Regions from separate parts of the Cobetia sp. 5-11-6-3 genome, predicted to be linked through region 3. Evidence: predicted binding sites of a transcription regulator. Region 3 holds the regulator's gene; each other region holds the start of a gene.
The links. The regulator LexA, encoded in region 3, represses DNA repair genes until DNA is damaged. The targets are predictions, from matches to a motif close to TACTGTNTANNTANACAGTA.
Positions count from the first base shown of each region.

Region 1: the regulator LexA is predicted to act here: its motif matches at 1,992-2,011, upstream of dinB (DNA polymerase IV).
Region 2: the regulator LexA is predicted to act here: its motif matches at 3,172-3,191, upstream of recN (DNA repair protein RecN).
Region 4: the regulator LexA is predicted to act here: its motif matches at 3,006-3,025, upstream of recA (recombinase RecA).

Region 1 covers NZ_BLWJ01000001.1:400,257-404,601, reverse strand. Annotated here, with positions in the region: gene HXS66_RS01620 (HlyD family secretion protein) at 1-865, shown strand, start outside; gene dinB (DNA polymerase IV) at 915-1,973, opposite strand; gene HXS66_RS01610 (Na+/H+ antiporter family protein) at 2,128-3,474, opposite strand; gene HXS66_RS01605 (YrbL family protein) at 3,775-4,345, shown strand, end outside.
Region 2 covers NZ_BLWJ01000005.1:298,078-302,422, forward strand. Annotated here, with positions in the region: gene HXS66_RS11075 (RnfH family protein) at 1-180, shown strand, start outside; gene HXS66_RS11080 (outer membrane protein assembly factor BamE) at 340-768, opposite strand; gene fur (ferric iron uptake transcriptional regulator) at 847-1,269, shown strand; gene recN (DNA repair protein RecN) at 1,425-3,095, opposite strand; gene grpE (nucleotide exchange factor GrpE) at 3,460-4,089, shown strand; gene dnaK (molecular chaperone DnaK) at 4,306-4,345, shown strand, end outside.
Region 3 covers NZ_BLWJ01000001.1:619,601-623,945, reverse strand. Annotated here, with positions in the region: gene topA (type I DNA topoisomerase) at 1-679, shown strand, start outside; gene HXS66_RS02555 (DUF6586 family protein) at 679-1,158, shown strand; gene HXS66_RS02550 (hypothetical protein) at 1,412-1,651, shown strand; gene lexA (transcriptional repressor LexA) at 1,782-2,411, opposite strand; gene HXS66_RS02540 (TetR/AcrR family transcriptional regulator) at 2,976-3,653, shown strand; gene HXS66_RS02535 (L,D-transpeptidase) at 3,653-4,195, shown strand.
Region 4 covers NZ_BLWJ01000006.1:141,820-146,164, reverse strand. Annotated here, with positions in the region: gene alaS (alanine--tRNA ligase) at 1-796, opposite strand, end outside; gene HXS66_RS11910 (regulatory protein RecX) at 1,045-1,683, opposite strand; gene recA (recombinase RecA) at 1,831-2,892, opposite strand; gene HXS66_RS11900 (CinA family protein) at 3,124-3,645, opposite strand; gene mutS (DNA mismatch repair protein MutS) at 3,814-4,345, shown strand, end outside.

The sequences.
Region 1 (4,345 bases), 220 kb from region 3:
CAAGGTGTCCGTCGATATGAGGCTGTTCGAGCTTGAGGATCCGGCACTCACTGCCGAGCGACATGCACTTGAAGATATATTGTCGACCTTGCCTCCTCAAGGCGCCCAGGAACAAAGTGAGTCATTGATAGAGACGGCACAGCGACGTGTGGCCAATGCACAGTCGTCCTTGACGTTCCAGTCCGGGGTGGCGGACAAGTTCGAAGCGTTCCGACGACAGGGAGAAGTGCCTCTGACGGATCTGGCCAGTATTCATGTCGCGCGTTCAAATGCTCGTGATCAGCTTTCCGAGGCTGAAGAGAACCTCTTGTTGCAGCAACGTGAGAAGTTGCGTGCCGAGCTGGTGGGTCCTATCGTCCAGCGACGTCAGAATCTGACACGGGAGCTTGCTCAGCTGGAAGCGATGATCCATGAGTTGAGGATCGATGCCTCGCAAGATGGTCTGTTGGCCAAGACCTATGTCCAGGCCGGCCAGCGAGTCAGTGCAGGAGATCCTCTGGGAGTCCTGGTGCCAGCCAACTCACCCGAGTTCCATGCTTATTTCTCACCCAAGTATGTTGGCAAGGTCGCCGTAGGGCGGGTTGCTGAAGCACATTTTGCAGATGGGCGAAGTATATTGGCTCGCATCGTAGCGCCACCGGAACTGACGCAGAAGCTTCCCTCTCAATTGGCGGGCCCTTTCGACGGTCATCAGGCAATGCTGGAAGTAAGGTTGAAACCGCTTGAGAAAATCGATGTTCAACACGATGTGGAGGGCTTGCCATTGGAAATACGGCTACGCTCACCCTCGGCGCTCTGGGGTAATTGGGAGGAGGAGGGCGAGACTCATCGGGAAAACGATGCCGTTGCAGGTGGTGTTAAGTAAGCTCACCCTCTCCTGTCCAAGATGTTTACACCCATCACTCGGCACCCTCTCAGAACAGCCCCAGCTGTTGCGTCTCTTCGTGGGCCTTGAGTCGGACACCGACTCCCAGCAGGCGCACCGGTCGATGGCCACGTTGCCAGGCTTGCTCCATCAGCAGTGCGAAACTCCTGGTGTCCGGCAATGAGAGGGTGGAGGCGGGGAGGAGGCTTTCCAGCGTGGTGCTGGTGAAGTCGTTGAAGCGTACCTTGACGAACTGCTTGGCCAGCACCGGCTGTTCCTGGCGTGCGTGACGCTCCCCGAGGCGCTCCATCAGCATGGGAAGCTTGGCGAGGCAGGCGGAGAGATCCGGAAGATCCTGATCGAAAGTGCGTTCGACACTGATGGACTTTCGCTCTCTCTCGACCTTGACGGGGCGGTCATCAATGCCATGAGAGAGTTCATGCAGGCGATGTCCGAATTTGCCGAAGTGTTCGACCAGTGTGGTCAGTGGTGTCGTGCGGATGTCATCGCAGGTGCTAATCTCCAGCCGATTGAGGCGGGCCAGCGTGGCCGGGCCGACGCCATGCAGCTTGCCGACGGGCAGCTTACGAATGAAGGCGTCGCTGGACTCTGGCGTGATCACCGTCAGGCCATCGGGTTTCTCCCAATCACTCGCGATCTTGGCCAGGAACTTGTTGGCGGCCACGCCGATCGACAGCGTGATCCCGGTGCGCTTCAGGGCTTCTTCCTTCAGCCAGCGCGCCATCCAGGTCGCGCTTCCCTGAAATTCCTCGATGTCGCTGACGTCCAGGTAGGCTTCGTCCAGCGATAGAGGTTCCACCAGTGGTGTCAGTTCGTGAAACAGTGCCTGGATCTCCTGCGAGACGGCACGGTAGCGCTCGAAGTCGGGGGGGACGAGTATCAGTTGCGGACACAGGCGCAGGGCGCGCGCTGTGGACATCGCAGAGCGGACGCCGAAGGCGCGAGCCGGATAATTGCAGGTGGCGATCACGCCACGTTGCTCGGTGCGGCCACCGATGGCGATGGGCACCTCGCGCCACTCTGGGTGACGAAGCATCTCGACGGCGGCGTAGAAACAATCGCAGTCAGCATGAAGGATCTTGCGCATTCGCGCATCATCCTAAAAGACTGGATGGCTGTCCAGTATCAGGCGGCGTGTCGCCTCATTCTTCGCCCAGAGACGACAACGCCCGGCAGACGTGATGCCTGCCGGGCGTTGTCGTATTTCCTGTTGCCGTTGCCAGGCTACCCTGGCCGGCGGATTACAGCGTCATCGCCGCCACCCAGCCGAAGACGATCAGCGGGATGTTGTAGTGGATGAAGGTCGGCACCACGCTGTCCCAGATATGATCATGCTGTTGATCGACATTCAGGCCTGCCGTCGGGCCGAGTGTGGAGTCAGAGGCGGGGGAGCCAGCATCGCCCAGTGCGGCCGCGGTGCCGATCAGGGCGACGGTCGCCAGGGGGGAAAAGCCGAACTGCAGGGCCAGCGGGACATAGATCGCCGCGATGATCGGGATGGTGGAAAAGCTGGAGCCGATGCCCAGCGTGATGAAGAGTCCGACCATCAGCATGACGAGCGCGGCCAACGGCTTGTTGTCTCCGATGATGTGGAAGGAGGCATCCACCAGGGTCTGGATATCACCCGTAGCTTTCATGACGGAGGCGAAGCCGGCTGCCGAGATCATGATGAAGCCGATCAGTGCCATCATGCGCATGCCGGAGGTGAACAGGTCGTCGGCTTCGTTCCACTTGAACAGGCCACCCAGGGAAAGAATGGCGAAGCCGACCAGGCCGCCCAGGATCATCGAGCCGGAATAGAGCTGGATGCCCAGGGCGGCGATGATGGCGACCCCAGCCATGATCAGGCCGCTGCGGGATGGTGCGTGCACTGGAGTATGGTGCGGGACATTGGTCGACTTGATCTCGCGATTGGCGTAGTCACGCGGCTTGCGATAGGAGACGAAGACCGCAGTCAGCAGTCCCAGGAACATGCCGCCTACCGGAATGGCCATCGCCATCGGCACCATGCCGCGGGTGACTTCCAGCCCCATTGCCTGGCCCGCTTCATTGATGTTGGCCAGCAGGATGTCATTGAGGAAGATGGAACCGAAGCCCACCGGCAGCAGCATGTAGGGAGCCGTCAGGCCAAAGGTCAGGGCACAGGCGACAGCGCGGCGATCCAGGCGCAGGCGGTTCATGGCCACCAGCAGTGGCGGAATCAGGATCGGAATGAAGGCGATGTGGACAGGGATCAGGTTCTGGGACGAGATCGCCACCAATGTCACGCTGCCCAGCAAGCCGTACTTGATGGCGGTCTGACGGCGAGGGGTGCTCTCCCCATTGAGCATGCCGATCAGGCGTGCGGCAAGAAGATCCGGCAGGCCGGAGCGAGACAGGGCCACGGCAAAGGCACCGAGCGTGGCATAGGCCAGGGCGACCTTGGCACCACCGCCGACGCCGTCGTTGAAGGCGCCGAGAGTGTCAGTCAGAGACAGGCCACTGAACAGGCCGCCGACCAAGGCGCCGGCCACCAGAGCGAAGACGACCGAGACTCGGGCCAGTGACAGGCCGACCATGACCAGAACGGCCAGTATTACCGCATTCATGCGAGTACCTCATTAAGGGAGATGTGCCAATGGAGCGGGGGGTTGCAGGTGTGCGCGGCCACCCGATCCCGGGCAATACCTCGCAAGTCGTGCTGATCGCTTACGTCAGGCGGTTTCGTCCTGAAACTGCCAGAAAACGGCGCGTTATCATACCAGAGCGAGGTCCCAAGCTGAATGGCCGATGAATGACCTCATGGAACGCGGCCGCCGGCGGCACGGTTGGCGCAAGGGAAGGGCTTTTTGTAGAATGCCACGCTGCCCGGCGGCTGCAGTCGCAGGCGTTATTCAACAGGAGAGCGCATGCTGGAGCTTGAAAATGCCCGTGTCATCGGCATGGGCAATGATCGCCGTGTCTATCAGGACCCCCGTGATCCTCGGCGCTGCATCAAGGTACCGCGCTATCCCGACAAAGGAAGCCGCCAGAATCAGCGCGAGCAGCGCTACTTCGAAGGGCTCGTGAGGCGAGGTGTGCACGACTGGTCCTACGTGCCTGCCTATCATGGCAGCGTGGCGACCCGAGAGGGCCTCGGGCTGGTCTTCGACCTGATACTCGACGATGACGGCACGACCTCGCGCCGTCTGCGAGAGGTCTGTCATGAAACTCCCGAGCGGGTGGGGGAGGAGGCATTGATGGATGAGCTGGCCAACCTCTATCGCTATCTCGACAAGCGTTGGCTGATACCGTCCGACCTCAATGATCGCAACATCGTGGTCCAGTTTCGCGAGCATCAATCCCCGCGCCTGTGGTTGATCGATGGCATCTCCAATCCGGACTTCATCCCCCTCGCCACCGGTATCGCCTGGTTGGCGCGCCGCAAGATCGCCCGCCGCTATCGTCATTTTCTCAAGAAACTGATGAAGGGCGGGATGC
Region 2 (4,345 bases), on a different contig from region 3:
CCGACACTGGGCGCCGAGGTCTTTCTCGAGGCGGATCTCGGGATCTTCGGCAAGGCGTTGCGCAAGCCCGATGAGCACGTGCTGGATGCCGGTGACCGGGTCGAGGTCTATCGTGCCTTGATCAACGACCCCAAGCTTGCTCGCAAGCGCCGGGCCGACAAGGCACGCGCCGAGAAGTAGCGGTGTCCTCACCGGGCATCGGCGACCGTACGCAAGACGGGGCACCCTGGGGTGCCCCGTCTGTCATCACGACTCGGTCCCTCTTGCTATCCGAGCGCTGGCGGGCATGCCGTTTCCCGCCAGCCGGACCTGTCGATGACGGGCCCGCTGGCGGTCGACTTACAGCTCGTCCGGCAGGTCAGCGGCGCCTGCACCACTGTCGTTGCGGTTCGGCTGTGCGGCACGCGGGTCGATGTCGAGGTCCGGCACGATGACGGTTTCCTTGTCGATGTCGCCGCTCTTGTCGATGGTGGAAAGCACATCGCCGTCGAAATTCAGCGTGACGCGCTTGTTGATGATCTCGCCGTCCGCTTTCTTGAGGCGATATACGTAGTCCCAGCTATTCTCACTGAAGGGAGCGGTTAGCAGCGGTGAACCCATCACATAGATGACCTGTTCGCGGCTCATGCCCGGCTTCAATTGCTCGACCATTTCCGGCTTGATCAGGTTGCCCTGTGGAAGGTCGCGCTTGTAGACGCTGAAGTAGCTACACCCGGTGAGCAGCGACAGGGCGCTGCAAAAGGCGACTGTTTTGATCAAGTTTTGCATTTGCCCTGAAGATTCCCTATCGTTTTGCCTTGGCCGATCATACCTGATACATCAAGCGACTGCGAAGAGTACCCCAGCATGGCCGATCAGAACCATGAACTGCGCAAGGCGGGACTCAAGGTAACCCTACCGCGAGTCAAGATCCTGCAGATCCTCGAGAAATCGATGGATCGACACCTGAGTGCCGAGGACGTGTACAAGGCGTTGCTTGAGGCTGGCGAAGATGTCGGTCTGGCGACGGTTTATCGTGTGCTCACCCAGTTTGAAACTGCTGGACTGGTGATGCGTCACAATTTCGATGGCGGCCATGCTGTCTTCGAATTGTCCCAGGAAGAACACCATGACCACATGGTATGTCTGGACAGCGGCGAGATCATAGAGTTCTGTGATCCCGAGATCGAGCGCCGCCAGCGCGAGATCGTCGAGGAGCATGGCTATGAGCTGGTCGAGCATGCGCTGGTGCTCTACGTGCGTCCCAAGGACACCAAGAGCGACAGCTGATGCTCAGGCCTCGCCTGTGTCAGGGATGACAAGGTTCGCTGCAGGACAGAAACACCAACGGCCGCCCCACAGGGGCGGCCGTTGGTGTTTCTGGCGTTCGAACTGCCAGGAGGTTCATTGGACGAATGGACGTCGGGAAGGCGGCCTGTCGGGGCTCAGTGACGGCTGTCCGCCGCGCTGAGCATCTCGCGAGCGTGTGCCAGGGTCTGCTCGGACAGGTGAATGCCGCCCAGCATGCGTGCCAGCTCCCGCACGCGGCCACTCTCGTCCAGCAGTGCCATGTGGGTGCGTGTGGTGTTCTTCTCTGCCTGCTTCTCGATATGCAGATGTTGATGCGCCTGGGCCGCGACCTGAGGCAGGTGGGTGACGGTCAGCACCTGGCCCTTGTCGCCCAGTCGGCGCAGCAGCTGACCGACGATCTCGGCGGTCGCACCGGAAATGCCGACATCCACTTCATCGAAGACCAGGCTGGGAATGGTCGAGCGACTGGCGGCCACCACCTGAATGGCCAGCGAGACGCGGGACAGTTCACCGCCCGAAGCGACCTTGGCCAGCGCCCGCGGCGGCTGCCCCGGGTTGGCACTGATGCGGAAGTGGATGCGCTCCATGCCTTCGGGTTGCGGGCGCTCGCGTGGCTCGACGGCAACCTCGAACGTCGCCTTGCCCATGCCGAGGAAGGCCAGTTGATCCTGGATGTCGCTGGCCAGCTGGGGGGCGGCAGCGGCTCGTGACGTACCGACCTCAGTAGCCAGGATCTTCCAGGCATCCCGGCGGGCCGCCACTTCCTGACGCAGGGCCTCGATGGCCTCCTCGTCACCCCCGAGCCCTTCCAGCTCCTCGCTCAGTCGCTGGTGCAGGCCATGCAGCTCCTCGGGCAAGACATGATGCTTGCGGGCGATCTGGTGGATGCGCCCAAGGCGCTCATCGACGAAGGCCAGACGCTCCGGGTCGAGTTCGGTGACTTCGACGAAGCGGTTCAGCTCGCGTGCCGCTTCTTCTATCTGGATGCGTGCCTCTTCCAACATGCCCAGTGCGCTGGCCAGCGAACCCTGCTCGCTGCCCGGCAGGTGTGTCAGTCGCGCCACGGCCTGATTGAGGCGCGCGAGGGCACCTTCATCATCATGATCGCAGCACTCGGCGGCGGCCTGCGCCTCGCTGAGAATCTGTTCGGCATTGGCCAGGGTTTCCTGCTCCTGCTCCAGTGCCTCCAGCTCGCCCTCGCTGAGTGCCAGCTCATCAAGCTCCTCGACCTGATAGCGCAACAGCTGGCGACGAGCGCGTACCTCGTCGCCATCATTGCTCATGCGCTTGAGGCGGCGATGTGCCTCCTGCCAGTGGCGGAAGTCCTCGCGCAGCTGCGTGACCTGCGTCTCGATCCCGGCGTACTCGTCGAGCTGACGCAGGTGCGTCTCTTCCTTCAGCAGCGAGTGGTGGGCGTGCTGGGAATGGATGTCGATCAGGTGCTCACCCAGTTCCCGCAGGTCCGCGATGGTGCAGGGGGTGCCGTTGATCCAGGCCTTCGAGCGTCCGCTGGCGGTGATCACCCGGCGCAGCAGGCAGTCGTCGCTGCCCAGCTCGCGTTCGTCCAGCCACTCGCGCGCGTCGCTGAGGCTTGTGATATCGAAGCGTGCGATGAGATCCGCGCGATCCGCGCCGTGTCGCACGCTGCCAGCATCGGCACGTTCGCCCAGGCACAGGCCGAGTGCACCGAGCAGGATGGACTTGCCGGCCCCCGTCTCGCCGGTGATGGCGGTCATGCCGCGGCGAAAATCGAGTTCCAGTGTCTCGACGATGGCGAAATCTTGAATGGCGAGCTGTAGCAGCATGACTACCTCCGAAGGGAAGCTGGGGCGTACGCCGTGCCGATCATTGCCCGTTTCGGGGGTGACTACGGAGTCGCCATACAGGATGTACATACAGTGTATATGGCTTTTTATACAGCACGCTCCGTCGGCCTTCAATCCATGCCGGACTCAGCTGGCAGAAAAGCCGCATCGAAGGCTTGAGAAGCCGAGTGCCGGCCCCATATAAAGGCCCTGACACTCATCGTCGGCAGCAATGGCGCGGCCTTGCTGCCCTACAGGCAACTCATGGCCTGTCTTCAGGGGCTTGCCTTCGTCGTCTCGAGGCAGGCTCCGCAGGCCACGAACAGGGCAATGGCGCACAGACGTCGGCCCGCAGGAGAACAGCATGGCTCAGGATCCGCAGACCCCGATGGATGAAGAACTTCAGCGTGCCGCTCGCGACGCCGAGCCGCAGCCGGAAACTCCGGAAGGCGAAGTGATTGAAGACATACTGGATGCCACCGATGTCGCCGCCGAAAGCGAAGGTGAGCTGATCGACAATCCGGAAGCCGAGATGCTGGCCGCTCAGGTCGAGGAACTCGAGCAGGCGGTGAAGGAGGCGAAGGACCAGGCGCTGCGTTCAGCTGCCGAGGCGCAGAACGCGCGCCGTCGCGCCGAGCAGGATGCCGAGAAGGCTCGCAAGTTCGCGCTGGAGAAGTTCGTCAAGGAAATGCTGCCGGTGGTGGACTCGCTCGAGAAGGCGCTTGAGTCCATGAGCGACGACGAGGCAGCCAAGGCACATGTCGAAGGTATCGAGATGACCTTGAAAATGCAGCTGGATGCCCTGAACAAGTCAGGCGTCGAGCAGCTGGACCCCCACGGCGAGCCCTTCGACCCGGAATACCATCAGGCGGTCGCCATGGTGCCATCTCCGGATGCCGAGCCGAACAGCGTCATCGACGTGATGCAGAAGGGCTACACCCTCAATGGTCGCCTGGTGCGTCCGGCGATGGTCGCGGTCAGCAAGGCCAACTGAGGCCCTGCGGGGTCGAGTGGCCATGAGGGCATGTGTCGTGATGGCACATGCCCGCCCTGCGGGGCTTCAAGGAGGATCAGGGCGGCAAAAAATGCCAGCACACCCTTGAAAGCCTGACGCGCGACCCCACTTATTGAAGCAAGTTCAGGTGCCGACACAAGGTACCGACAACCAGACTCATCTTTCAGGCTAGCAACAGATTCGAGGTATACGATTATGGGACGCATCATCGGTATTGACTTGGGTACTACCAACT
Region 3 (4,345 bases):
CGCAGATGAGAATGCCGAGACCGATGCACTGCGTGCCAAGCGCCGTTGCCCGATCTGCGCCACGGCCATGGACAGCTATCTGATCGACGAGCAGCGCAAGCTGCACGTCTGCGGCAACAGCCCGGACTGCGTGGGACATGAAGTCGAGCAGGGTCAGTTCCGCATCAAGGGCTACGATGGACCGGTGATCGAGTGCGACAAGTGCGGTGCCGACATGCAGCTCAAGACCGGGCGTTTCGGCAAGTACTTCGGCTGCACCAACGAGGATTGCAAGAACACCCGCAAGCTGCTCAAGTCCGGGGAGGTCGCGCCGCCGAAGATGGACCCGATCCCCATGCCGGAACTTGCCTGCGTGAAGGTCGAGGATCACTACGTGCTGCGTGATGGCGCCAGTGGCCTGTTCCTTGCCGCCAGTCAGTTCCCCAAGAATCGCGAGACGCGTCCGCCGCTGGTCAGCGAGCTCAAGGCGCATGCCGACGAGCTGCCGGAGAAGTATCACTTCATCCTCAAGGCGCCGGAGAAAGACCCCGATGGCCGCCCGACGCAGATTCGTTTCTCGCGCAAGGCCAAGGAGCAGTTCGTGATGACGGACGAGGATGGCAAGGCGACGGGGTGGAAGGCGACCTTCGACAACGGCCGTTGGGTCGTCGAGGACAAGCGCAAGGGAGCCAAGAGCTGATGAGCCAGCGTGGCCGCACCAATCAACTGCTGTATCAGGCCGAGTTGCTGCTGGAGCAGGCGGCCGTCGCGACGCGTGATGAGCATGCCGTCGCACGGCGCATGGCCGGTGAGGAAGGGGCGCTGGCGTTGATGGAGCTGGCATTGGCCTCGTTGATCGAGGAGTGCGCCGCGTCGGCACGCTGGCCTGAGGGCAGCTGGCGCGAGCGGCTGGCCACACCGCCGACTCCCGTGGCGGAAATCGAGCAGTTGCGAAGCCTGCAGGCGCAGCCGGACAGTTGGTTGAGCCAGCTGGTGGCCGATATCACGCGTCTGCATGAAGAGGGCGGTGCTGCCCGGCGTGAGGAAGGCCAGGCGCGTGGCGATGGTCTCATCATCGCCGCGGCGGCCAATGCGCCTCTGGCAGAGCGTCTCGCCACGGCAGTCAGCGCCATGAAGGCGTTGCTGTCACACCTTCGCGAGTCGAATGTGGAGTGGTAGCGTCGCGCCTTGCCTGACCCGAAAGCGCTGGCATGTCACGCACCTGTCATTCAGGTGACGCCCTGGCATGACGGGTGCTAGACTGGTGGCATTGTGGCAAGCCCTGCATTCTCCGGTACGACCATGGCTCTGGCTGTGGTCGTACTTTTTTCTGCATTGTCGCCAGTGACTGCAAGTCGCAGGGCCTGCCCGCCGTCAAGCTGACGATCACAACGACGCCGGTATCCTCAGGATGCCGTGCAGGAGGAATGACGTGTCCGATCCCGCCGTACTTGAAATCGTGCAAATGGAAGATGGGGAAGTGATCCTGCGTGCCGCCGAGAGTGAAGGTGAGCCACTTCTCAGTATCCGCATCTCCGATGAAGCTGCCGATCTGCTGCGTGACAATCGCTTCGAGGTCGCGCGTGAGATGATCGACCACGCCATCACCCGCACCCGCCTGTGGGATGGCGAGGATGATGAAGACGAGCAGTCGGAAGGCATGGTGCACTGAGCACTTCCCGCATGTCTGCCAGCCACGAAAAAACCCGCCAATCGGCGGGTTTTTTCGTGGATGCCCAGATGACGACAATCGTCATCTGCGCGTCAGCGCTGTGAGGACAGACTGCCTGCGAGCCTTGAGATCAGTGCAGGCCGCCATCGCGGATCACGCCCACGCCGAGGCCCTCGATTTCCAGGCTGTCCGTGCGCAGATCCACCTTGATGGGCGCGAAGTCCTCGTTCTCGGCTTCCAGCCATACGTAATGGCCATCGCGACGGAAGCGCTTCACCGTCACTTCATCCCCCAGACGCGCCACCACGATCTGTCCGTCACGCACGCTGCTCGTGCGGTGCACGGCCAGCAGGTCACCTTCCAGAATGCCGACATCCTTCATCGAGACCCCGCGCACGCGCAGCAGATAGTCGGCGGCAGGCGAGAAGTAGTCACTGGGCAGCGGGCAATGGCGATCGATATGCTGGCTGGCCAGGATAGGGCTGCCAGCGGCCACTTCCCCGATGACCGGCAGGCCCTGCTCGCTATCCTCTTCCGCCTCGGCCAGAGACGGCACGCGGATGCCCCGCGAGGTGCCCGGCACCATCTCGATGGCTCCCTTGCGCTTCAGGGCACGCAGATGCTCTTCCGCGGCATTCGGTGAGCGAAAGCCCAGTGCCTGGGCGATTTCGGCACGCGTTGGCGGATAGCCTGAGGACTTGATGGTCTTGATGATGAAGTCGAAGACATCCTGCTGGCGCGGAGTAAGCGGCTGAGTCATGGGCATTGCCTTTGGCCTGGGCGGCATCTGAGCTGACGGCACGGGGTGTGCATCCATACAACTGTCATTGTATCCAGTCATGGCGGTCATGCAAGGCATCGTGGGTGCTTTGGCAGCAACGTTGCCGGCATCTTCGTCGACATCGACATGCTGACGCGAGACAGCGGGTGTCCGGGACGCCCCATGACCATCCCGTCCCTGAATGTCCCGTGTGAATGCGCGTCCTGCCGGTCTTGGCTGTCGAGTGTTTGAAACAACCAGCAATTGCCAGTCATGGCATGGACAGCTAGAATTATCTTGTTTCAAACGAATGTTCGTCGGGCGCATCCGGCTACCGGTACACAGGCCCTGTGTGTCCTGTGCTTCTGTCCTGTGCTCGGGACACGGCTCGTGGCAGCCTCCGCCTCGGAGTCGCTGCCTGACACGCGGTGCGTGAAGACCGACATGTCGTTTGATTGACCTGCGTGAGAAGAGTCGCCCCCCGGGCCACGGCCTTGCCGTTGTCCGGGGGGACAAGGACTCCCGTGCCCCCTCGTGACTGATCACCTGACAAGGCATCCGCCCATGGCCCAGACCGATACCGTTACCCGTATCCTCGATACCGCCGAGGTCCTGTTTGCCGAGCGAGGCTTCGCCGAAACCTCGCTGCGCAATATCACCAGCAAGGCCAAGGTCAACCTGGCGGCGGTCAATTATCACTTCGGCTCAAAGAAGTCATTGATCCAGGCAGTGTTCGCCCGCTATCTCGACCCCTTCAGCGAGCGTTTCCATGCGGCACTCGACAGTGTCGAGCAGCAGCATGCCGGTCGTCAGGTGCCGCTGGAAACGCTGCTGGAAGTGATGGCGCGCACGGTGCTGGAGGTGCCGGCCGAGCGCAACAGCCTGCGTACCTTCATGCGCCTGCTCGGGCTTGCCTATACCCAGGGGCAGGGCCACATGCGTCGCTACATCCGCGAGCATTACGGCACGGTCTTCAGCCGCTTCGCCGAGCTCCTGAAGCTTGCGACGCCGGACCTGCCAGACAACGAGCGCTTCTGGCGTCTGCACTTCATGCTCGGCAGCGTGATCTTCACCTTCTCGGGACTGGACGCACTGCGCGATATCGAAGAGGCCGAATACGGCCATCACACCAGTGTGCGCGAGCTGATCCAGCACATGCGTCCGGTGGTGGTCGCGGCGATGGCGGCTCCGCTGCCGGCCTCGCTCGGAGATGGTGAAGCGGTCACCCAGGCGGCCAGCTGATGGCTTGCTGGGTGGCGGTGGATCTCACCCGCCAGCGTCTTGAGATACGCAATGACGCGCCCAGTGGCAGTCGTGATGCGCCGCCCCCCGCGGCTGACCCTGACACGCTGGTGCATGCCTGTGCGATCTCCAGCGGCCTCAACGGTATCGGCGAGCTCGATGGCAGCGGTTGCACGCCGACCGGCTGGCATGTGGTTCGCGCCGCGATCGGGGAGGGCAATCCGCGTGGTGCCGTCTATCGTGGGCGGCGCTTCACGGGAGAGGTGTTCACGCCTCGACTGGCCGCCGAGCACCCCGAACGCGACTGGATCCTGACGCGTATCCTGTGGCTCAGCGGTCGTGAGCCCGGCATCAACCGTGGCCGCAACGCGGCGGGACAGCGCGTCGACAGCCTGCGGCGCTACATCTACTTCCATGGCACGCCGACCAGCGAGCCGATGGGCACCCCGGCCTCCCATGGGTGCATTCGTCTGCGCGATGAGGATCTGCTGTGCCTTTACCGGCATGCGCCCGCCGGAACGCCAGTGTTGTTGCATGCCTGACGCTGCGTTGCCTGGCGGCTGGTTCTCGCGACTGTTCGAGTCGCGCTCAGTCGGCTAGAATTGCGCCTTTCCTCGCGCCGGCCGCCTGTCCTGAGGCTTGTCTTCCAGGCTGCCGAGCCCCGTAACGACATGAAACCCTGCCGTGCGTGC
Region 4 (4,345 bases), on a different contig from region 3:
TGGTGATGTTGTCGTGACCGATGATCTCGGCCGCCGCCGCCAGCAGATTCTGGAACAGGTCGATCTCGTAGTTGGAGTGCACGCCCTGCATCACGGCCGCGACGCGCTCCAGCCCCATGCCGGTATCGATGGACGGCTTGGGCAGCGGATTCAGCGTGCCTTCGGCATCACGATCGAACTGCATGAAGACCAGGTTCCAGATCTCGATGTAGCGATCGCCATCTTCGTCCGGGCTGCCCGGCGGGCCACCGGCGACGTCTTCACCGTGATCATAGAAGATCTCGGAAGACGGACCACAGGGGCCGGTGTCGCCCATCTGCCAGAAGTTGTCCTCGTCGAGACGCGAGAAGCGGTTCTGATCGATGCCGACCTCGTTGAACCAGATGTCACGGGCTTCGTCATCGCTGACGTGCACGGTGACCCACAGCTTCTCCTTCGGCAGGCCCAGCTCTTCGGTCAGGAACTTCCAGGCGAACTGGATGGCTTCGCGCTTGAAGTAGTCACCGAAGCTGAAGTTGCCCAGCATCTCGAAGAAAGTGTGGTGACGTGCGGTGTAACCGACGTTGTCCAGGTCATTGTGCTTGCCGCCGGCGCGCACGCAGCGCTGTGCGGAGGTGGCACGGCTGTAGCCACGCGGATCACGGCCCAGGAAGACATCCTTGAAGGGCACCATGCCGGCGTTGGTGAACAGCAGGGTCGGGTCGTTGTTCGGCACCAGAGAACTGGTGGGAACGATGGTATGCCCCTGCTTCTCGAAATAGGTCAGGAAGGCGTTTCTGATTTCTGCGCTTTTCATAGAGGTTCCGTAGCGATGTGCGTAAAGACGCTCCGGGGGTCTTCTTCTGCATGACTTCCGCATGGTTTCTGCATATTCATCCATGTGGGAATGCATGGAGGTGCAATGAAAAGCATGAAAGAAGGCGCCTGCCCCGTGCCGTCGCAAGACGACCTAGTATAACGCCTGTTCGCGCAAGCTAAAGGGGGGGAAATGGCTTGAGTGACCGGTTTGCGCGTTCCGAGCCATTGCCCGGGCAATGGCTGGCCTCACGCCTCGTCTTCCGTCCAGGCGGACTCCATGGCGTAGCGCAACTGCTCGTAGTCGAAGCCGCGCTGGAGCAGGAAGCGCTCTCGGCGCGCACGCTCCTTGTGACCCTCGCCCGCTGAGGAAAAGCGCCTTGCCAACGTCTCGCGCGCCAGCTCGAAGAAGTCCACCGCATCAACATGTCCGAAGGCATCAGGCACCGGATCACAGGCAGCACGCATCACGGCACCTGACGTCTCGTTGTCGATGCCACGCTGGCGCAACTCCTGCTGGATACGCCTGGGGCCCTGCCCCCTCAGCACCCGTGTCCGCAGGAAGCTGGCGGCGAAGCGCTCATCGGATTGCAGGCCTTCCTCGACCAGACGCTCCAGCACTTCCTCGATCAGCAGCTCGACCTCATCACGACTCAAGCGCGTCTCGGCGCCCTCCTCGCCACTCGCGGACTGCTCCGCCAGCGCATCATCGCTGACGGTCTGCAGGTAGTCGCGCTCCTTGAGATAGTCGTGCAGCTCGCGACGGCTGTGCTCGCGGCGTGCCAGACGTGCGATGGCGTCATTGCGGGCACGCCGTTGCGGCGTCATCGCGCCGACATCGAGGGGCTGATAGTCCGGCCCGACGGTCTCTCTTTCCTGATCGTGCATGTTGGCGCTCCTTTCTGGAGAGGCACCCGAGATGGCGAAATCCCCGGTGCAAAACGCACAGCGCCCGCCACCGAAAACGGGGCGGGCGCTGCAGATCACTGAAAGGCGCTGAAATCAGCGCTCAATGAACACGTTCTCGAGCAGGTCTCAATCGAGATCCAGATCATCTTCATTTTCGGCGACCACTTCTTCCTTGGCCTCTTCCTTGGTTTCCGGAGAAGCCAGCAGCTGGGCGCGAATCTGGCTCTCGATCTCTTCCATGATCGCGGGGTTATCCTCCAGATACTGGGCGGAGTTGGCCTTGCCCTGACCGATCTTGCTGCCCTGGTAGCTGTACCAGGCACCTGCCTTGCCGACCAGACCACACTGCACGCCCAGATCAATGACCTCACCGGCGTGGTAGATGCCCTTGCCGTAGAGAATCTGGAACTCGGCCTGGCGGAACGGCGGCGCGACCTTGTTCTTCACGACCTTGACGCGAGTCTCGTTACCGGTGACTTCATCGCCGGACTTCACGGAGCCGGTACGACGGATGTCGAGACGGACACTCGAGTAGAACTTCAGCGCGTTACCACCGGTGGTGGTTTCCGGGCTACCGAACATCACCCCGATCTTCATGCGGATCTGGTTGATGAACACCACCATGCAGTTGGCATTCTTGATGTGACCCGTCACCTTGCGCAGCGCCTGGGACATCAGACGCGCCTGCAGGCCGACGTGGGAGTCACCCATCTCACCCTCGATCTCGGCACGCGGCGTCAGGGCTGCCACGGAATCGACGATGATGACGTCGACACCACCGGAACGCACCAGCATGTCGACGATCTCGAGTGCCTGCTCACCGGTATCCGGCTGGGAGACCAGCATCTCGTCCAGATTGACGCCCAGCTTCTCGGCGTAGGACGGATCCAGCGCGTGCTCGGCATCGATGAAGGCACACACCTTGCCCTGCTTCTGGGCCTGGGCGATGACCGAGAGCGTCAGTGTCGTCTTGCCCGAGGATTCCGGACCGTAGATCTCGACCACTCGACCGAAAGGCAGGCCACCGATGCCGAGCGCGATATCCAGGCCCAGAGACCCGGTGGATACCGACGGGATGGCCACACGCGGGGCATCGCCCATGCGCATGACGGCGCCCTTGCCGAACTGGCGCTCGATCTGGGACAGCGCCGCGTTCAGCGCCTTGGTACGATTGTCGTCCTGTGCCATGTGGCCTCCTGTCGAACGGCGGCGCCGCATGGGCAACCACCTGAAATAGGAAATTCTCAAGCTTCGGGTGATGCAGAAACTGTCAGCCTAGCGGCTGGGCTGTCATGGCAAAACCCTGTATACATGGACAGTATGATGCCGCATGTTTCATCGTTCTGCCAGTCCGGTGATGCGCTTTTTCAGGCAGCAGTCTCAACGCAGAGGGTTGCATGCGTCTCGAGCCTCACCAGTTCAGCCCTGCCAGGCTTCCACGCATTCGATCAAGCCTTGCAATGCCACCCTCACGGCGGCGTCGCGCACGGCCTGCCGGTCTCCCGGAAAGTGGAAACACCGCGCCTGCTGTCGCGCCTCACTGCCCCATGCCAGCCACACCGTCCCCACGGGCTTTTCTTCACTGCCGCCTCCCGGACCCGCCACACCACTGATTGCCACCCCCAATTCGGCACCGCTGTCACGACACGCTCCCTTGACCATCTCGCGCACGACGGCCTCGGAGACTGCCCCGAAGTCCGCGAGCGATGCTTCGCTGACGCCGAGCAGACGCCGCTTGGCCGCATTCGAGTACGTCACATAGCCCGCCTCGAAATAGCCGGAGCTACCGGAAATCGCCGTGATCGCGGCACTCACGCCGCCCCCGGTGCATGACTCTGCAGCAGTGATCTGGACTCCGCGCGCCAATGCCAGCGCTTGCAGCTGCTCGGCCAGTGCATTCGCATCCGGTGCCTCGGACGTCGTATCCGTCAATCGGGCCATGAACGAACTCCTTTCTAGAAGTGGTCTGAGGAAAAGGGAAGCGAGCAGGAGGCATCACAGGCATTGGAGCCGGCCGCGCCAGTCCGTAGAATATCGCGCATCCCGCATGCCGTGTTCTCGCATGTGCGTCTTTTTCCCATTGCAGTGCAGTCAAGGAAGTCCATGGCCATGGCCAAGAACAGCGCGCCCCAGATGACGCCGATGATGGCGCAGTACATGAAGATCAAACGCGAGCACCCCGGTGTGCTGCTGTTCTATCGCATGGGCGACTTCTATGAGCTGTTCCATGAGGACGCCAAGCGAGCCGCGCAACTGCTCGACATCACCCTGACGGCACGTGGCAGCTCCGGCGGCTCCCCCATTCCCATGGCAGGGGTGCCTTATCACAGCGCCGAGGGTTACCTGGCACGCCTGGTGAAAATGGGCGAATCCGTGGCCATCTGCGAGCAGATCGGCGATCCCGCGACCACCAAGGGCCCCGTCGAGCGCAAGGTGGTGCGCATCGTCACACCGGGCACCCTGCATGACGAGGCGCTTCTGGATGCCAGCCGTGACAATCTGCTGGTGGCGCTGCATCGAGACGGTGAGACCTGGGGCCTGGCGGCACTGGAGCTTTCCTCAGGACGCTTCAGCGTACTGGAAGTCAATGGCGATGAAGAACTGCTGGCCGAGATCCAGCGTCTGTCACCCGCCGAGCTGA